2 regions of the Caloranaerobacter ferrireducens genome follow, and region 2 is predicted to be linked to the other one. Evidence: predicted binding sites of a transcription regulator. Region 2 holds the regulator's gene; the other holds the start of a gene.
What was found. Region 2 encodes HrcA, which represses chaperone genes, less so after heat shock. Its sites were predicted from a motif close to ATTAGCACTCNATANTATNGAGTGCTAAT; they were not measured.
Positions count from the first base shown of each region.

Region 1 (8,487 bases), on a different contig from region 2:
TATATTAGAAAATAATAAAGCGCTTGCTAAAATAAAGAAAGTTACTATTATTGATGTTTTAAAGCAGCTTATTCAGCCTGGGTTAAGTCCAGCTATAGGGGCTATAAAAGTTGCTAAAAAAGAAAAAGTACAAAAAATTGAAAATATGAAAATAGATAGTACTGCTGTTTTTAAAGGTGATAAATTGATAGGTTATCTTAATACTACTCAAACTCGGGGGCTTTTATTTATACAAGATGAAGTTAAAAATGCAGTTTACAATGTGGATAATCCTTTAGATGAAAGTAAAAAAGTAGCAATAGAGATATCAAATTCAAATGGGAAAATAGATGTTAAAATAGTTGATGGAAAGTTAGCTTTGTTAATAGAAGTTAAAGCAATAGGAAATATAGCAGACCAGCAGGGAAATGGTGATTTAACTACAAAAGAGATTTTTAAAAAGTTAAGTAAACAGGCAGAAAAAGCTATAAAGAGAGATATTCAAGATGTCGTAAATATTGCACAAAAAAAATATAAAAGTGACATTTTTGGCTTTGGAGAAGTTGTTTATAAGAAACATTTAAACTATTGGAAGCAAGTTAAAGACGATTGGTCAGATATTTTTAGTAATGCTCCAGTTGAAATAAAGGTAGAAGTAAAAATTAGGGGTACTGGAATTATAGGAAAGCCATCTAAAGTTAGGTGAAGGCAGGGGTCGGTATGGTAATAGGTTTGATTACTATATATATTTTGATTGTAGTTTTTGATATACCAGTAATATCAAGAACAAATAAAAAGAAAAAAACTATTATTGTATATTCGATATTGTTAGGATTAAGTTTTATTGTAAGTATACTTCTGATGTTTGAAAAAATGCCAACAACTCCTTCTATAGTTATTGAAAATCTAGTAAAATCTGTTTTTAAGAGGTGAAGAAATTGATTAGCAATGAAAAAATCTCACCAGTCCAATTATCATTTGTAATAATGGGATTTATTTTTGGAAGTTCTGCTATAATAACGCCAGCAGTAGCTGCTTGTCAAGATTCATGGTTAGCCTATATTTTTGGCTGGGCTGGAGGTTATATACTAATTGGAATGTATGCATATATATCGATATTAAATCCATCAAAAACATTTATAGAAATATTAAGAGATACTTTTGGTAAATACATCGGTAGTGTTATTGGGATATTTTATATTTGGTATTTTATTCATTTAGCAGGACTTGTCTTCAGAAATTTGGGCGAGTTTATGGTAACATCTATTTATACCGAAACACCACTTATTTTTATTATAATTTCTATAGCCTTAGTATTAACTTATAGTTTAAAAAAAGGGTTAGAAGTTATCGTTAGAGTAGGAGAAATAACTGTTCCAGTAATGTTAATTTTGGTTCTTTCGATATTTTTATTGGTAATGGGTCATTATGAAGTGAAGAATCTCTTGCCTTTTTTAGAATATGGTTTTTTTAGAGTATTAAAAGTGAGTTTTTCTGTACTAACTTTTCCGTTTGGTGAAACTGTAGTGCTTTTAATGATATTCCCTTATCTGAAAAAACAAAAAGATTTGCTGAAGGTATCTTATATTTCACTTACAGTTATTGGCTTTATTTTGTTAAGTGTAGTAATGAGTAATTTGATGGTTTTAGGAGCAGATATGTTAAATAGAGATTTATTTCCGTCGCATGTGACAATAAGTTTGATTCCTGGAATAGCTGTTGAGCCATTTATTTCAGTGAATTTGCTTATAGCAGGAAGCATGAAAATAGTAATGTGTCTTTATGCTTCACTTATTGGAATTACTCAATTATTTGACTTAGATGATTATAAGCCATTTGTTATTCCTGTAGTTGCAATTGCAGTTGTGATTTCTATATGGGTGTATGATAATTTGCCAGATATGGTAAGATGGGCTGGTGAAGTTTATCCTTATTATGTTATTCCATTTCAAATTATAATCCCAGCGTTAGTATTAGTTATTTCAATAGTGAAAAATAGGAGACAGAGAACAGACTATTGACTATCAACTAATAACATATGATACAATGTCCATATAGTTAATTTTTTTGGAGGAATGTTTATGAAAGTGGCAGCTCTTATTGGCGAAAGTGGTACGGGTAAGAGTTACAAGGCTATTATGCTGGCTAAAGAATTAGGAATTGAATATATAATTGACGATGGATTATTGATAAAAGGGACAAAAGTTTTGGCAGGAAAGTCTGCTAAGAGGGAAGACACTATTGTAAGTGCAGTAAAAAGAGCTTTATTTATGGACAAGGACCATAGAAAAGAAATGAAGGAAGCTATAAAAAATCTTAAGCCTGATGCTCTATTAATATTAGGCACATCAGATAGAATGGTAGATAAAATTGTTGAAATATTAGAAATTCCTGCGATATCTAAAAGAATATATATACAAGACATATCTGATAAATATGAAATTGATTTAGCAAAAAAACAGAGGCAGTTAGAAGGGAAACATGTTATTCCTGTACCTACTTTTGAGATAAAAAAGGAGTTTTCAGGATATTTTATAGATACTTTAAAAGTATTTTTTAAAAAAACAAACAATGATAAGCAGTATTTTGAAAAAACAGTAGTAAGACCTACATTCAGTTACTTAGGCAAATACACCATATCACGCAATGTAATAAGAGATTTAGTTAAATATGCTGCTTACAAGGTTATAGGTATTTCTAAGGTAGGAAATATAGATATAAAAACTAAAGAACAAGGAATAATAATTTCTTTAGATGTGGAAATGGTATATGGAAATCCGATAAAACCTCTTGTGAGAAGAATGCAGGAGCAGATAGTAGATGAAGTTGAATATATGACTTCCTTAAACATACTTTCTGTTGATGTTAGTGTCAAAAAAATGATAAAAATTTAATATTTATTTACAAAAAAAAATATATATGTTATAATTCCCATGTGGGACAGAAATACTACATATCGGTAGCGTTATAAAAGGTTAGGTTTTCAATTTGAAAACCTTTTCCTAAAATATATAAATGTTAATATTTTAACAATATTAAATTACTATATGTTATAAGGAGGTCCTATAATGGCTGAAAAAACTTTAAATCCATTTGAGATTGCCCAACAACAAATTAAGACAGCATGTGATAAGCTTGGAGCAGAACCAGAAGTATATGAATTATTAAAAGAGCCAATGAGAGTTCTAGAAGTGTCAATTCCTGTAAGAATGGATGACGGAAGTATCAGAGTATTCAAAGGATTCAGATCACAGCACAATGACGCGCCTGGACCAACAAAAGGTGGTATAAGATTCCATCAAGATGTAACTAGAGACGAAGTTAAAGCTTTATCAACTTGGATGACTTTCAAATGTGGAGTAATTGGTCTTCCATATGGTGGAGGAAAAGGTGGAATTATAGTTGACCCACGTGAATTATCAGAAGGAGAATTAGAAAGATTATCAAGAGCTTATGCTAGAGCAATAGCTCCAATTATTGGAGATAAAAAGGATATACCAGCGCCAGACGTTAATACAAATGGACAAATAATGGCTTGGATGGTTGATGAATATTCAAAATTACAAGGACACAATGTTCCAGGAGTATTCACTGGAAAGCCTGTTAGCTTCGGAGGTTCATTAGCAAGAACTGAAGCTACTGGATATGGTGTTGCTATAATGGTTAGAGAAGCAGCTAAGAGATTAGGATTAAATATAGCTGACTTAAAAGTAGCTGTTCAAGGTTTTGGTAACGTTGGAAGTTATGCAGCTATGTATATGGAAGAAATGGGAGCTAAGGTTATAGGTGTATCTGATTCATCAGCTTGTATAATCAATGAAAACGGATTAAATGTAAAAGAATTAATGGAATACGTAAAAGAAAACAGACATGTAAAAGGCTTCCCTGGAGCTGAAAAAGAAGTTAACAGAGATGAAGTACTTACATTAGATGTTGATGTATTATTACCATGTGCATTAGAAAACCAAATAACTAGTAAAAACGCTAATGACATAAAAGCTAAGATTATAAGTGAGGGAGCTAATGGTCCAACAACTCCTGAAGCAGACGAAATACTATACAATAAAGGAGTATTAGTAATTCCTGATATCTTAGCTAACTCAGGTGGAGTTACTGTTTCATACTTCGAGTGGGTACAAAACTTAATGAACTACTACTGGAGCTTTGAAGAAGTACAAGAAAAACAAGAAAGATTAATGGTTAAGGCATTCAATGAAATATATGAATTAATGGAAGAAAACAAAGTTGACATGAGAACTGCAGCATACATGATGTCAATCAAGAGAATAGCTGAAGCTATGAAGTTAAGAGGTTGGTATTAATAAAAAGCTGGCGTAATGCCAGCTTTTTTTCATTGGACGACCTTTAAAGAGGAAGGGTGTATCACTTTGAAGATAATTGAAGAGAGAGATAAAGTTATCATTGAAAATCTAGAAGATTTTGAACCTGAGCATATATTCGAATGTGGACAATGTTTTAGATGGAATAAAGAGGAAGATGGTAGCTATACAGGTGTAGCAAATGGAAAAATTATAAATGTAAAAAAAGAAGATGGAAAGATTGTTTTTTCTAATACTAATCTAAGTGAATTTAATGATGTTTGGTTTGAATATTTTGATTTAGGTAGAGATTATAGTGAAATAAAAAGAGAGCTTTCAAAGGATACAATTTTAAAAAAAGCTGTAGAATATGGCTATGGTATAAGAATATTAAAGCAGGATGTTTGGGAAATTTTAATATCATTTATTATTTCGGCTAACAATAGAATACCGATGATAAAAAGAGCTATAGAAAATTTAAGTCAAAAATATGGAGAGTTTATTGGTGAATATAATGGAAAAAAATATTATAGTTTTCCTAAAGCAGATACTCTTAGTAAGCTGACAATAGATGATATAAGAGATTGTAAGACAGGATTTAGAGCTAAATACATATTTAATGCTGCAGTGATTGTTTCGAATAAGCAGATGGATATCTATAGGTTGAAAAACTTATCTACAGAAGAAGCGAAAAAAGAATTGATGCTATTTGCTGGTGTAGGACCTAAGGTTGCTGATTGTATAATGCTATTTTCTATGGAGAAATATGATGCTTTTCCGATAGATGTTTGGGTAAAGAGGGTAATGGAGTATTTTTATCTTAAAAAAGATACTAAACTTAAAGATATACAAAGATATGCACAAAACAAATTTGGTGAATATGCAGGTTTTGCACAGCAATATCTGTTTTATTATGCAAGAGAGAATGGGATTGGTGCTAGGGATTAGGGACTGGATTAGAAAATGTAAAATTAAAAATGGAAAATATAAAATTATTTTGACTATTTGCTTTTCGCTACTTGCTTTTCGAATGACGAACAGCGAATGACGAACGACGAATATGGCAATTTGTTCCTTTTCTCTGGCAATTAGCGATTTATGTAGTAAATAAACGCAAAACAAAGAAAATAGAATAAATATTAAAATAAACGAGTATAATCGCCTATAGTTCAAAAAAATAGAGAGTGAAAGTGTTTGCCTACATAAAATCTATTTTATAACATATATTTGTAAACATTAGCACTCGATAGTGGTGAGTGCTAACAACCGAGAAAGTAATATTATTTAATATAAATTATGATAAGGAGGGTTATAAGATGAAAATTAAACCATTAGGCGACAGAGTGGTTATTAAGAAAATCGAGGTTGAAGAAAAAACTAAAAGCGGTATCGTTTTACCAAGTTCAGCTAAAGAGCAGCCTCAAATGGCAGAAGTAATAGCTGTAGGACCTGGTATTGCTAATGATGAGAAGAAAAAAGAAGAATTAAAAGTGGGAGATAAGGTAATATTCTCAAAATATGCTGGTACAGAAGTTAAGGTAGATGGTGAAGAATATACTATCTTAAAATTAGTAGATATTTTAGCTGTAATTGAATAGACGCTGGGATAAAGAAATGTAAAATTGAAAATGTAAAATGTAAAATTGTTTTGGCTATTTGCTTTTCGCTACTTTCTTTTCGAAAATCGAATAGCGAATTACGAGTAGCGAATAGTGAGAAGTGAAAGACGGTTTTATGTTAAAAAAAGAAAAAGGAGGTAATTTAAGATGGCGAAGGAAATAAAATTTAGTGAAGAAGCTCGTCGTGCAATGGAAAGAGGTATAAATAAATTAGCAGATACTGTTAAAGTGACTTTAGGACCAAAAGGAAGAAATGTTGTTTTAGATAAAAAGTTTGGTTCACCACTTATCACAAATGATGGTGTTACAATAGCTCGTGAAATTGAGTTAAAAGATCCATATGAGAACATGGGAGCTCAATTAGTTAAAGAAGTTGCTACAAAAACTAATGATGTTGCTGGAGATGGTACTACAACAGCTACATTATTAGCTCAAGCTATTATAAGAGAAGGATTAAAAAATGTAGCTGCTGGTGCTAATCCAATGTTAATTAAGAAAGGTATACATAAAGCAGTAGATGCTGCAGTAGAAGAACTTAAAGCTTTATCAAAGCAAGTTGAAGGTAAAGAAGCTATAGCTCAAGTTGCTTCAATTTCAGCAGCTGATGAAGAAATTGGAAAATTAATTGCTGAAGCTATGGAGAAAGTAGGAAAAGATGGCGTTATTACAGTTGAAGAATCAAAGTCAATGGGAACTACATTAGAAGTAGTTGAAGGTATGCAATTTGATAGAGGATATTTATCACCATATATGGTAACTGATGCAGAAAAGATGGAAGCTGTATTAGATGATCCATACATCTTAATCACAGATAGAAAGATATCAAATGTACAAGATCTATTACCAGTATTAGAACAAATTGTACAACAAGGAAAGCAGTTATTAATAATAGCAGAAGATGTAGAGGGAGAAGCTTTAGCTACATTAGTTGTTAATAAATTAAGAGGTACATTCACTTGTGTAGCTGTTAAAGCTCCAGGATTTGGTGATAGAAGAAAAGAAATGTTAAGAGATATTGCTATCATAACTGGTGGAGAAGTTATTTCAGAAGAGTTAGGATATGACTTAAAAGAAGCTACAATTGAAATGTTAGGTAGAGCTAGCAGAGTAAAAGTTGATAAAGAAAATACTACAATTGTAGGTGGAGCAGGTTCAGAAGAAGCTATTAAAGATAGAATTAAACAAATTAAGATTCAAATTGAAGAAACAACTTCAGATTTTGATAGAGAGAAATTACAAGAAAGATTAGCTAAATTATCAGGTGGAGTTGCTGTTATCCAAGTTGGTGCAGCTACTGAAACTGAATTAAAAGAGAAGAAATTAAGAATAGAAGATGCTTTAGCTGCAACAAGAGCAGCAGTTGAAGAAGGTATAGTTCCTGGTGGTGGAACTGCATTAATCAACGTAATTCCTGCAGTTGAAAAAGTACTTGAAACTGAGACAGGAGATGTTAAGACAGGTGTAGATATAATAAGAAGAGCTTTAGAAGAACCAGTAAGACAAATTGCCGCAAATGCTGGTTTAGAAGGTTCAGTTATAGTTGAAAAAGTTAAATCAAGCGAAAAAGGTATAGGATTTGATGCATTAAATGAAAGATATGTAAATATGATTGAAGCTGGTATAGTAGACCCAACTAAAGTTACAAGATCAGCTCTTCAAAATGCTGCATCAGTAGCAGCAATGGTATTAACTACTGAAGCTGTAGTAGCAGATAAAGAAGAAGAAAAAGATATGGGAATGGGTGGCGGAATGCCAGGCGGAATGCCAATGATGTAATGAAAACCTCCGGTTTTTTGCCGGAGGTTTTTTATAATTTATAGGAAATTATATTCCTTATTGAATTGTAGATAATTTAAGATATAATTTCCGTAATGGATTTCAAAAAAATCATCCTTAATTTAAGTTTTTTTAAATCGAAGATTTTTTTATTGTATAGATTGAAATTTTTCTACTGTATTAAGTAAATCTGATTCGCTTACCAAACGGCTTCGATTCCATCCTCTTTCATCCATTATCTTATATATTGTATATTGAATATCTTGAATATCATTTAGACATTCAGATAGTATTTTCCTTAAAACTGGGCAAGTTGATTCAACAATTGTATTGTTATAAGAAATTGCTAATTCTTTTTCCGATAAGACTAAGTCATTTAATATTTCTTGTTCTGATAAATTATTAATAATGTACATGAGGCATGCCTCCTTTTATGTGAGTTGCCAGTTAACAGAGAACAGGAAATTGTAAAATTTAAAATTGAAAATTAAGACTTAAAGAATAACTGATACCTGAAAACTGTTAGTTGTCAGCCAATATTTTTTTATCTATCGACTATTGATTGTTGACTGTCAACCGTTAACTAATTCTAAATTTTACATTTTCAATTTTTAATTTCTCTATCGATTATCGACTATCGACTAAATAACTAAGTACTTTCTTATAATTTTTCTTATGTCTCTTACTGGCGTTGTAGCATAAGTTTTTAAGTTCACTATCATAACACATTTCTGCATAATTTAAGTATTTTTTATATAGCAGTTTCTCTTGCTTTAATTGCTCTTCGATTAATG
Region 1 covers NZ_MDJR01000004.1:68,699-77,185, reverse strand. The annotation lists gene BFN48_RS07655 (Ger(x)C family spore germination protein) at 1-685, shown strand, start outside; gene BFN48_RS07650 (hypothetical protein) at 700-912, shown strand; gene BFN48_RS07645 (GerAB/ArcD/ProY family transporter) at 918-2,000, shown strand; gene BFN48_RS07640 (Asp23/Gls24 family envelope stress response protein) at 2,061-2,873, shown strand; gene BFN48_RS07635 (Glu/Leu/Phe/Val family dehydrogenase) at 3,048-4,301, shown strand; gene BFN48_RS07630 (DNA-3-methyladenine glycosylase family protein) at 4,362-5,246, shown strand; gene BFN48_RS07625 (co-chaperone GroES) at 5,615-5,896, shown strand; gene groL (chaperonin GroEL) at 6,065-7,693, shown strand; gene BFN48_RS07615 (spore coat protein) at 7,843-8,109, opposite strand; gene BFN48_RS07610 (hypothetical protein) at 8,321-8,487, opposite strand, start outside.
Region 1: the regulator HrcA is predicted to act here: its motif matches at 5,534-5,562, upstream of BFN48_RS07625 (co-chaperone GroES).

Region 2 (8,487 bases):
AACTTTGTCCATAATAATCTTGGTGATTATTATGAGAACAAGGCTTGAAAAATTAAATGAAAGAAAGCTTAGACGTAAGATAAGACAAAGAAAAAGATTGGCGATTTTATTGGTTACTTTGATTTTATTCATTGGACTTAGAATCGTTGACCAATCTTTTATCGAACTTTTGCAAATAGAAGATGAGAAACTGTTTGAATACAGTTATTTTAATGGTATATATAAAATACAATTAATGGGAAATATCTATAACATAAAGAAATCTGATATTGATATGTACTATAAGAAATATAAAACTATAGTATTAAATTATGTTAATCGAATAAGAGATTTAATAGTAGGATTTAAAAAAAATGAGCCGGGCTTAAGCCCGGTGTTTTAGTATGTTAACGTTTTATTAATTTATACTTTTAACACATTATATATTATGTTATAATTGTTTAGAATTACTTCCATGTTATGAGGAGGATAGATATGCCGAAAGATAGACAGAAAAGAGTAAGAAATTTTTCTATAATAGCTCATATAGATCATGGTAAATCAACATTAGCCGATAGATTGATAGAGAAGACAGGCCTTCTTACTGAAAGAGAGATGAAGGACCAAATATTAGATAATATGGATTTAGAGCGTGAAAGAGGAATTACAATAAAATTACAAACTACAAGATTAATCTATAAGGCTAAAGATGGCGAAGAGTACATCTTAAATCTTATAGATACACCAGGTCATGTCGATTTTAACTATGAGGTATCAAGAAGTTTAGCTGCTTGTGAAGGTGCTCTTTTAGTAGTTGATGCAGCACAAGGCGTTGAGGCACAAACTTTAGCAAATGTTTATTTAGCATTAGAACAAGATTTAGAGATAATACCTGTTATTAATAAAATAGACTTACCAAGTGCAAGACCAGAAGAAGTAAAAAGAGAAATAGAAGAGGTAATAGGATTAGATTGTGAAGATGCACCTATGATATCAGCTAAGGAAGGACTAAATATAGAGGATGTATTAGAAAGTATCGTAAAGAAAATACCAGCACCTACAGGAGATATTAATGCTCCATTGAAAGCTTTGATATTTGATTCATATTATGATAGCTATAAAGGCGTTATAACTTATATAAGAGTAGTTGAAGGAAGTATAAAGCCAGGTATGAAAATAAAAATGATGGCAACGGGTAAAACTTTTGAAGTTAATGAGGTTGGTATATTTGCACCTAATCAAGTGCCAGTTAAAGAATTAAATGCTGGAGATGTTGGTTATGTTGCTGCAAGTATAAAAAATGTTAGAGATGCAAGAGTTGGAGATACGATAACAGATGCACAAAATCCAACTGAAAAGCCGCTGCCAGGCTATAAGAAAGTTACACCTATGGTATACTGTGGGGTATATCCAGCTGAGGGTGAAGACTATAATAACGTTAAAGATGCATTAGAAAAACTACAAGTAAATGATGCTGCATTAGTGTTTGAGCCTGAGACATCTGCAGCATTGGGTTTTGGATTTAGATGTGGATTTTTAGGATTATTGCATATGGAAATTATTCAGGAAAGATTAGAAAGAGAATTTAATTTAAATATTGTTACTACAGCTCCTAGTGTTATTTATAAGGTAATGAAAAAAGATGGAGAAATGCTGACTATTCAAAATCCAACAAACTTGCCACCAGTGGCTGAAATAGAGTATATGGAAGAGCCGATAGTTGAAGCTTCAATTATGACACCTACTGACTATGTTGGAGCTGTAATGGAATTATGTCAGTCAAGAAGAGGAATATTTAAGAATATGGAATATTTAGATCAATCAAGAGTAGTAATGCATTATGATTTACCATTAAATGAAGTAATTTACGACTTTTTTGATGCACTTAAATCAAAAACAAAAGGATATGCCTCTTTTGATTATGAGCTTAAGGGATATCAGAAATCAGATTTAGTTAAATTAGATATTTTAATCAACAAAGAGCTTGTTGATGCATTTTCTATAATAGTTCATAGAGATAAGGCTTATGAAAGAGCTAGAAGTATAGTTGAAAAGTTAAAGGACGTTATACCGAGACATTTATTTGCTGTTCCAATTCAGGCAGCGATTGGTTCAAAAGTAATTGCTAGAGAAACTATCAAAGCATTAAGAAAAGATGTTCTTGCAAAATGTTATGGTGGGGACGTATCAAGAAAGAAAAAACTATTGCAGAAACAAAAAGAAGGTAAAAAACGAATGAGACAATTAGGTAATGTTGAAGTACCTCAGGAAGCCTTTTTAGCAGTATTGAAGTTTGATGATAAATAAAATTATATATGAAAATAACATTCATGCGAAAGAATTTACTTTTATTTTCATATATTTTGAAAGATTTACTTTGTTAACAAATAGGCACACTTTAGTAGTGTGCCTTAAAATTTAATTAAAGGAGAATTAATTATGAATGAATTAGGATTATACATTCATATACCATTTTGTGTAAGCAAATGTTTTTATTGTGATTTTAATTCATATACAGATAAATCATATATTATTGAAGATTATATAAAATATTTAAAGAAAGAAATAGATTTGTATTCGGTTGAATTAAAAGATTATAAAGTTAAAACAATATTTATTGGAGGTGGAACCCCTTCTAGTATAGATAGCAAATATATCTGTGATATTGTAAATCATGTTTATAAAAAGTTTGATCTTTCTATGTTAATTGAATTTACAATAGAAGCAAATCCGAAAACGTTAAATAAATATAAATTAAATGATTATAAAAACTTGGGAATAAACAGAATAAGTTTAGGTTTGCAGTCTTTCAATGATAATTTATTAAAGAGTATAGGACGAATTCATACTGCTAGAGATTTTTTAGAAAGCTATGATTTAATAAGAAAGTTTGGTTTTGATAATGTTAATATAGATGTAATGTTTAATTTGCCAGGACAGACAATAAAAGATGTTGTTGATACATTGAAAAAAGTTATTGCACTAAAAACAGAACATATTTCATTTTATAGTTTAAAAATAGAAGAAGGGACATTGTTTTATAAACTATATAATGAATCTAGATTAAACTTACCTGATGAAGATATAGAAAGGGATATGTATTATAAGGGAATAGAATTATTAGAAGATAACAATTTTATACATTATGAAATATCTAATTTCGCCAAACCTGGTTATGAATGTAAGCACAACTTAATATATTGGAATGTAAAACCTTATCTTGGATTAGGATTATCTGCTCATTCTAATATAAGCAGTAAAAGATGGAGCAATTTTGGAGATTTTAAGCAGTATTTTAAGTGTTTAAGTGAAGATAGTTTGCCTGTTGAAGAAAGTGAAAAAATAGATATAGAAATGGAAATAGCAGAATTTATGATATTAGGATTAAGATTAATTAAAGGGATAAGAAAACAAGACTTTAAAAATAGATTCGGGTTAAACGTAGAAAATGTGTATGGCAGACAGTTAAAAAGTTTAGAAGATAAAGATTTAATAGAAAATAAAGAAGAATATATTAGGTTAACAAAAAGAGGAATCGATTTATCCAACTTAGTTTTTGTAGAATTACTCCCTTAGCTTGCTTATTAATTAGCAACTATCAACTACTGACTAATAACTATCGACTAATTAACACAAAGGTATTGACAAATTTTAAAATCAGTGATAATTTAAAAACATAAGATTAGCACTCGATAGGGTAGAGTGCTAATAAAAATGACAAGTTTTACAAATTACAAAATTTAGGCTTTCTATAACTAATTGAGGTGGTATGTATGATGTTAAATGATAGAAAGCTTAAAATCCTACAGGCAATAATTCACAGCTATATTACAAATGCTGAGCCAGTAGGGTCAAGAACTATTGCGAAAAAATATAATCTGGGAGTTAGTTCAGCAACTATACGAAATGAAATGTCAGATTTAGAGGAATTGGGCTATTTATTACAGCCTCATACTTCAGCGGGAAGAATACCATCTGATAAAGCATACAGACTATATGTGGACAATTTGATGCAGATAAAGAAAATTACAGAAGAAGAAAGAAAAAAAATAAAACTGGGCTTACTTAAAGAAATAAGAGAAATAGAACAAGTTATACAAAATGCAGCTAAGATTTTATCTAAACTTACAAATTATACATCTTTAGCAATTGCTCCTCAAATCAAAAGAAGTAAATTAAAGAGAATACAGCTAATACCTATAGATGAACATAAAGTATTAGTTGTTATGGTTACAGATACAGGAATAGTTAAAAATACAGTATTCAGAATTGAAAATGGCATAAAAGAGGAACAATTAGAAAAAATCACTAATTATCTAAATAGCAGATTAAAAGGATGTTCAATAGAAGATATAAGTAAGAATATTGAAACAGAGCTTGTAAAAGAGATGTATAGTTTAAAAAATACGATAAAAGATATTTTACCATTAATAAACCAATCAATAGATGGTATGTATGAGGTAGATTTGTTTGCAGATGGTGTAACTAACATATTTAATTTTCCAGAGTATAATGATATTGCGAAAGCAAAAAGCTTTATATCATTTATAGAAAATAAGGAATCTGTAGTTGATATGCTTTTAAAGAGTGGATTCCATGACATTGAGATTACTATTGGTAGTGAAAACTGTTATGAAGCAGTAAGTAACTGTAGTTTGATTACTGCAACATACAGCTTAAATGGCAAAACAATAGGAAAAATAGGTGTAATTGGACCTACAAGAATGGATTATTCAAAAGTGGTTTCTGTTGTCAAATCAATAGCTTTTGATTTAAATGAGATTTTGAAAAACTATTTTACATTATAAGGGTGTGAGATTTTATCTTGCACCCAATGTATTGAATAGAATATATATTTATGAATATTGAAAAGAGGTGAAATATATGGAAAAAGATCAGCATGAACAAGAAGTTACAAAAGAACAGGTACATAATGAAGAAAAAGATACGGAAAATGAAGAAAAAGATGCTAATGATGTTAGAGAAGAATCAAAAGAAGATAATATAGATGAAATAAAAGCAAAGCTAGAAGGTAAAATGAAAGAATTAGAAGAATTAAATAATAGATTTTTAAGATTGCAAGCAGACTTTTTAAATTATAAAAAAAGAGTAGAAAAAGAGAAAGAATCAATATATGCTTATGCATCTGAAGAGTTAATATGTCAAGTATTACCTGTGATAGACAATTTGGAAAGAGCATTAGATTCAGTTAATGATAGACAGAAAGAAGATAGTTTTTATAAAGGTGTAGAAATGGTTTACAAACAATTACTAGATATACTTAAAAAGAGTGGTTTAGAAGAGATAAAGGCGATAGGCGAGAAATTTGACCCTAATCTACATCATGGAGTTGCACAAGAAGAATCAAGTGAACATGAAGAAGATACAATAATAGAGGTATACCAAAAAGGATATAAATTAAAAGATAAAGTCATTAGACCAAGTATGGTAAAAATATCAAAATAACTTGAAAGGGAGGAGAAGACTATGGGTAAAATAATAGGTATCGATTTAGGTACAACAAACTCCTGTGTTGCTGTTATTGAAGGAGGAGAGCCTGTAGTTATACCAAATGCTGAAGGAAATAGAACTACACCTTCAATTGTAGCTTTTACAAAAAATGGAGAAAGACTAGTTGGTGAAACTGCAAAAAGACAAGCAATTACAAATCCAGATAGAACAATAATTTCAATAAAGAGACATATGGGTACAGATCATAAAGTAAATATTGATGGAAAAGAGTATACACCTCAAGATATTTCTGCTATGATTCTTCAAAAACTTAAAGCAGATGCTGAAAGTTATCTTGGAGAGCCAGTTACAGATGCAGTAATAACTGTTCCTGCATATTTTACAGACAGTCAAAGACAAGCAACAAAAGATGCAGGTAGAATAGCAGGTTTAAATGTAAGAAGAATTATAAACGAACCAACAGCTGCATCACTTGCGTATGGTTTAGATAAAGGTGATGAACAGCAAAAAATATTAGTATTTGACTTAGGTGGAGGTACATTTGACGTATCAATATTAGAAATTGGAGATGGAGTATTTGAAGTTATTGCAACAAGTGGTAACAACCATCTAGGTGGAGATGATTTTGACCAAGCAATTATAGATTATCTAGCAGAAGAATTCAAAAAAGAACACGGAATAGATTTAAGAAATGATAAAATGGCTCTACAAAGATTAAAAGAAGCAGCAGAAAAAGCTAAAAAAGAATTATCAAGTGTTATGACAACAAATATAAATCTTCCATTTATTACCGCTACACAAGATGGTCCTAAACATTTAAATATGGATTTAACAAGAGCTAAGTTTGAAGAATTAACAGCTCATCTTGTAGAAAAAACTATAGAACCTACTAAGAGAGCATTAGCTGATGCTAATTTATCACCATCAGATATAGATAAAGTTATTTTAGTAGGTGGTTCAACAAGAATACCAGCTGTTCAAAGAGCTATTAAGAATTTAATTGGTAAAGAACCTCATAAGGGAATAAATCCTGATGAATGTGTAGCTATTGGTGCAGCGATTCAGGCAGGAGTTTTAAGTGGAGAAGTTAAAGACTTATTATTACTTGATGTAACTCCACTATCACTAGGTATCGAAACTTTAGGTGGGGTATTTACTAAACTAATAGAAAGAAATACAACAATACCTACTAAGAAGAGTCAAATATTCTCAACTGCAGCAGATAATCAGACAGCTGTTGACATTCATGTTTTACAAGGTGAAAGACCAATGGCTAAAGACAATACAACATTAGGTAGATTCCAATTAACTGGTATACCTCCAGCACCAAGAGGAGTACCACAAATAGAGGTTACTTTCGATATAGATGCAAATGGTATAGTTCATGTTTCAGCAAAAGATTTAGGAACAGGTAAAGAGCAAAAAATTACTATAACAGCATCAACAAACTTAACTGAAGAAGAAATACAAAGGAAGATAAAAGAAGCTGAAAAGTATGCAGAAGAAGATAAGAAGAAAAAAGAAGCTGTTGAAGTAAGAAATAATGCTGATTCAATGGTATATCAAACAGAGAAAATATTAAACGAACTAGGAGATAAAGTAAGTGAAGATGAAAAGTCTAAAGTTAAAGCTAAATTAGATGAATTAAAGAAAGCATTGGAAGGCGATAATATAGAAGAAATTAAGAAGAAAACTGAGGAATTAACTAACGAATTCCATGCATTATCACAAAAAATGTATCAGCAGGCATCACAGCAATATGGAGCTCAGGCTGGGCAGCAAGAAAATAACCAACAAAATGGAAAGAAAGATGAAAATGTAGTTGATGCTGACTATGAAGTTGTAGATGATGATAAATAAATAAACCAAAGCTAAATCCTCTGGATTTAGCTTTGGTTTTTGATGTTGAAAGGTGGTGAAAGAATGAGCAAGAGAGATTACTACGAAATATTAGGTGTTAGCAAAAATGCATCGGAGCAAGAAATCAAGAAAGCATATAGAAAATTAGCCAAAAAATATCATCCAGACCTAAATCCAGGGGATAAAGAAGCTGAACAAAAATTTAAAGAAATAAATGAAGCTTATGAAGTATTAAGCGACTCAGAAAAAAGAGCGAGATACGATAGATTTGGTCATGCAGGTGTAAATGGTAATGCAGCAGGAGGATTTGGTCAAGGTTTTGGTGGTTTTGAAGGCTTTGGTGGATTTGGTGATATATTTGATGATATTTTTGAAGCTTTTGGTGGAGGTTTTTCACGAAGAAGAAAAGCAGGACCTAAAAGAGGTGCTGATTTAAAATATACACTAGATTTAGAATTCGAAGAAGCAGCTTTTGGTGTTGAAAAGGAAATAAAGATAAGACGAACAGAGAACTGTTCGGTATGTCATGGGACAGGTGCTAAACCAGGTACTAATAAAATAACTTGTCCGAAGTGTAATGGTACAGGAGAAATAAGATACGCTCACAATACACCTTTTGGTCAGTTTGTGAATGTAAGAACTTGTGATAGATGTCATGGAACAGGAGAAATTGTAGAAGTACCATGTTCAAATTGTGGAGGAACTGGTAAAGAACGCCGTTTGAAAAAAATAAATATAAAAATACCGGCAGGGGTAGATACAGGTTCAGTGATACCTCTCAGAGGAGAAGGAGAGCCAGGTGAAAAAGGTGGTCCTCCAGGGGATTTATATGTTTATATAAATGTGTTACCTCATGAAATTTTTGAACGTGAAGGAAATGATGTTATTTGTGAAATACCAATTACTTTTGTACAGGCAGCATTAGGAGCTACTATTGAAGTTCCAACACTTGATGGAAAAGTAAGATATAATATACCAGAAGGAACACAAACAGGTACAATTTTTAGATTGAAAAATAAAGGTATTCCATATATCAGAGGTAACGGTAGAGGAGACCAGTATGTTAAGGTGAAAGTACAAGTACCAAAGAAATTAAACGAGAAGCAAAAACAGATTTTAAGAGAGTTTGCAAAGGCTACTGGTGATACTGTTCATGAACATAAAAAAGGATTTTTC
Region 2 covers NZ_MDJR01000001.1:536,674-545,160, forward strand. The annotation lists gene BFN48_RS02575 (hypothetical protein) at 23-382, shown strand; gene lepA (translation elongation factor 4) at 475-2,286, shown strand; gene hemW (radical SAM family heme chaperone HemW) at 2,419-3,555, shown strand; gene hrcA (heat-inducible transcriptional repressor HrcA) at 3,756-4,787, shown strand; gene grpE (nucleotide exchange factor GrpE) at 4,864-5,445, shown strand; gene dnaK (molecular chaperone DnaK) at 5,467-7,311, shown strand; gene dnaJ (molecular chaperone DnaJ) at 7,375-8,487, shown strand, end outside.